Regions from separate parts of the Stenotrophomonas sp. S41 genome, predicted to be linked through region 1. Evidence: predicted binding sites of a transcription regulator. Region 1 holds the regulator's gene; the other holds the start of a gene.

Region 1 (2,200 bases):
GTCGGCCAACCTGGCCGTGGCGCTGGCGGGCATGGGCAAACGCACCCTGCTGCTGGACGCCGACCTGGGCCTGGCCAACATCGACGTCATCCTCGGCCTGAACCCGAAGTTCACCCTGGCCGACCTGGTGGCCGGCCGCTGCAGCCTGGAGGACGTGATCATCGAGGGCCCCAACGGGGTGCTGGTGGTCCCGGCCGCCTCGGGCCGCCGGCACATGGCCGAACTGGCCCCGGCCGAGCATGTCGGCCTGGTCAACGTGTTTTCCGAACTGGAACGCGAGCTGGACATCATGGTGGTGGACACCGCCGCCGGCATCACCGATGGCGTGCTGACCTTCTGCCAGGCCGCGCAGGACACCGTGGTGGTGGTCTGCGATGAGCCGGCCTCGATCACCGACGCCTACGCGCTGATCAAGGTGCTCTCGCGCGAACGTGGCGTGGACCGCATCCAGGTGGTGGCCAACATGGTGCGCGACCCCAACGAGGGCCGCGTGCTGTACGAAAAGCTGACCCGCGTCTGCGAGAAGTTCCTCGCCGATGTCTCGCTGAACTACCTGGGCTGCGTGCCGCAGGATGACTGGCTGCGCCTGTCGGTGCAGCGCCAGCAGCCGGTGGTCAAGGCCTACCCGTCCAGCCCGGCCGCGCTGGCGATCACCGAGATCGCCCGCCGCACCGCCCGCTGGCAGGCGCCGACCGAACCGCGTGGCGGCGTCGAGTTCTTCCTCGAACGCATCCTCAAGCAGCGTGGGGTGACCGTATGAAAGGTGCAGCCCAGTACAAGGAAGTCCAGCGCGCCAGCGCGACCGATGTCATCGCCCAGCATTCCGACCTGGTGCGGCGCATCGCCCACCACCTGGCGGCACGCCTGCCGGCCAGCGTCGAGGTGGACGACCTGATCCAGGCCGGCATGATGGGCCTGATCGAAGCCTCGCGCAGCTATGACGCCGACCAGGGCGCGTCGTTCGAGACCTACGCCTCGATCCGCATCCGCGGCTCGATGATCGACGAGATCCGCCGTGGTGACTGGGTACCGCGCTCGGTGCACCGCCGTGCCCGCGACGCGGCCGCCACCATCCGCCGACTGGAGCAGAGCAGCGGCCGCGCCGCCAGCGCCACCGAGGTGGCCGCGGCGATGGACATGCCCCTGCCCGAGTACCTGCGCCTGATGGAAGACGCCTCGCGTGGCCAGGTGCTGAGCCTGGAATCGCGCATCGAGGACCAGGGCGAGCTGGACACGGTTGCCCAGGGCGGCCCGACCCCGCAGCAGGTGCTGGAGCGCGGCGAGTTCGGCCGCGAGCTGGGCAAGGCCATCGGCCACCTGCCCGAGCGCGAACAGCTGGTGCTCTCGCTCTACTACGAGCAGGAGCTGAACCTGAAGGAGATCGGCGCGGTGCTCGGCGTGAGCGAATCGCGGGTCTGCCAGATCCACGGCCAGGCCGTGCTGCGCCTGCGCGGCCGGCTGAAGGTTTTCGAGGCGGCCGACGCCGGCCTCGAAGAATGAACATGCGCGAGGCGGCTGCCCCCGGCCGCCCGCAGTGAACAACAAAGGAACTCTGCTTTGAACAAGAACATGCGCATCCTGATCGTCGACGACTTCTCGACCATGCGTCGCATCGTCAAGAACCTGCTGGGCGATCTGGGCTTCACCAACACCGCCGAAGCCGAGGACGGGCATGCCGCGCTGTCGTTGCTGCAGAGCCAGCCGTTCGATTTCGTGGTCACCGACTGGAACATGCCGGTGATGACCGGCATCGAGCTGCTCAAGGCGATCCGCGCCGATGCCAAGCTGAAGACGTTGCCGGTGCTGATGGTGACCGCCGAAGCCAAGCGCGAGCAGATCATCGAAGCGGCCCAGAGCGGCGTCAACGGCTACATCATCAAGCCGTTCACCGCGCAGACCCTGGAAGAGAAGCTCGGCAAGATCTTCGAACGCCTGGCAGCGAGCGCCTGATGGACGCCCAGGTCGACAGAAGCGCCCTCGCCCTGCGCCTGCAGGAGGCCCTGGATGCATTGGAGTCGGGTGACGAGACCGCCTGGCGCCAGCGCATCGACAGCCTCGTGGCCGCGCGTACCCAGCCGATGATGAGCGGCCTTTCGCGGCTGGCCCGCGAGCTGGGCCAGGCCCTGGGCGAACTGCCGACCGTGCCCGACGAGGCCGGCGAGCTGGACGATGCCTGCGCACGCCTGGACCACGTGGTGGC
Region 2 (2,200 bases), on a different contig from region 1:
CTGCAATGGATGCATCCGTGATGACGATGATCCTGCACGCAGCGCCGCGCAAAGTAATCCCCCGTTGGTCATTGCAACCTTCCGGCCGCCGCCTGCATCGCAGCCAGGCGTGGCATGGGCCACAATGAACGTTGCAACCTGGAACGAACGACGACATGGACGCTGCACTCCCCATCGTGACGTTCGCCGGACTGCCTGGTGCGATCATCGGCGCTGGTCTGGGGATGCAGTCTCGGTTATCTGCCGGCGGTGCTGGCCATCGCCGTGCTGCGCTGGATGATGTGGCGGCAACGCTGACCATGGAGGAACACGATGCTGGTAAGGGTAGGCTCTCTGGACGAAGCCCTGCAGGTGCTGCAGGGCGTGGGTGAGCTGGGCCAGGGGCGTACGCACGCCACCTACATGCAACGCCTGGCCGGCCGTCGCCACCTGGTGCTGGTGGCCGAGCAGGGCGGTGAACTGGTCGGCTTCAAGGTGGGCTACGCGCTGGACCGCCGGCGCTTCTACAGCTGGGTCGATGGCATCCATCCGGCACATCGCCGCCAGGGCATCGCCCAGGCCCTGCTGGAAACCCAGGAGCGCTGGGCCGCCGCGCAGGGCTATGACAGCATCGAGGTGAAGACCTCGCAGGCCTTCCCGCAGATGGTGGCCCTGCTGGAGCGCAACGGCTACCAGCCCGAGGGCGAGGCCGAGGGCAAGCTGCTGTATCGCCGGGTGCTGTGAAGACGCGGGGGCTAAAAATGGCCCTAAAGGCCGCGTCCCGCCGGCCGATAACCTGACTGGATCCCGCTCCTGTCCCTCGCTGCTGGACTCCATGCTGCCCCCGACGGGCGGTCCGTGCTGTGTGTACCGCCTTCCGCAGTCCGCAGTCCAGAGCTCTACGCGCACAACGAACAAGGACGCTTCCCCCGCGCGTCTGCAAGTCCAGGCAATTGATGGCCCCGCCGGGCATCCGCCCGCCGGATTGCACTTTATTGGACTCCGAGGAACCCACGATGCTGATGCCAGGCTTCACGGCGGGTGAGCAGACACCGGCCGACCCGCACTCCCGTTTTTCGCCCTGGCGCGTGCTGCTGGGCGCGCTGGGCGGTCACCGCACCACCACCGAGCTGTCCGCGCAGGACCGCCGCCAGGATGAGCTGGCCGCGCAGGTGGCCGCGCTGCATCGCGTGCAGGCGGTCATCGAGTTCGCCCTGGATGGCACCATCCTGCAGGCCAACGACAACTTCCTGCAGGCGGTGGGCTACCGCCTGGACGAGATCCAGGGCCAGCATCATTCCCTGTTCGTCGATCCCGAACATGCCCGCAGCGCCGAGTACCGCGAGTTCTGGGCGCGGCTGGCGCGCGGCGAGTTCGACGCCGGCCAGTACCGGCGCTTCGGCAAGGGTGGGCGCGAGATCTGGATCCAGGCCTCGTACAACCCGGTGCTGGATCGCCAGGGGCGGCCGTACAAGGTGGTGAAGTTCGCCACCGACATCACCGCGCAGAAGCTGCAGGCCGCCGATTCGGCGGGCCAGCTGGCGGCGATCGACAAGTCGCAGGCGGTCATCGAATTCAGCCTGGACGGACGCATCCTGTCGGCCAACGCCAACTTCCTGGCCGCCACCGGCTACACGCTGGACGAGGTCCGTGGCCAGCACCATTCCCTGTTCGTCGAACCCGACCACCGCGGGAGTGCCGAATACCGGCAGTTCTGGGAAAAGCTGGGCCGTGGCGAGTACGACGCCGGCCAGTACCGGCGGCTGGGCAAGGGCGGGCGCGAGGTGTGGATCCAGGCGTCGTACAACCCGATCCTCGACATGAACGGTCGCCCGTTCAAGGTGGTGAAGTACGCGACCGACATCACTGCCCAGGTGCACGAGAACCAGGCCACCCAGCGCGCCGTCGCGCAGACCCGCGAAGTGGTGGCGGCGGCAAAGCAGGGCGACCTGACCCACCATGTGGACATGACCGACAAGCGCGGCCCGATTGCCGAACTGTGCGAGGGCGTCAACGCGCTGGTGGAGGCAATGGCCGGCATTCTTGGCCAGATCAAGTTCGCCGCCGACACCATTGCGGTGGGTGCGAGCGAGATCGCGCAGGGCAACAGCGATCTGTCCCAGCGCACCGAGCAGCAGGCGGCCTCGCTGGAGGAAACGGCGGTGTCGATGAAGGGCCTGGCCGACACCGTGCAGCGCACCGCCACCAACGCACGCCAGGC

What was found. Region 1 encodes FliA, which starts transcription of late flagellar genes. Its sites were predicted from a motif close to TAAAGTTTNNCNNNCNNNGGCCGATAA; they were not measured.
Region 2: IAE56_RS18110 (methyl-accepting chemotaxis protein) is a predicted target of FliA. The motif match lies at 748-774, and genes of this name have one in related genera.

What each region holds. Positions count from the first base shown of each region.
Region 1 is NZ_JACVTV010000017.1:16,483-18,682, reverse strand. It holds gene IAE56_RS05960 (MinD/ParA family protein) at 1-760, shown strand, start outside; gene IAE56_RS05955 (RNA polymerase sigma factor FliA) at 757-1,500, shown strand; gene cheY (chemotaxis response regulator CheY) at 1,558-1,950, shown strand; gene IAE56_RS05945 (protein phosphatase CheZ) at 1,950-2,200, shown strand, end outside.
Region 2 is NZ_JACVTV010000116.1:3,503-5,702, reverse strand. It holds gene IAE56_RS18115 (GNAT family N-acetyltransferase) at 313-723, shown strand; gene IAE56_RS18110 (methyl-accepting chemotaxis protein) at 996-2,200, shown strand, end outside.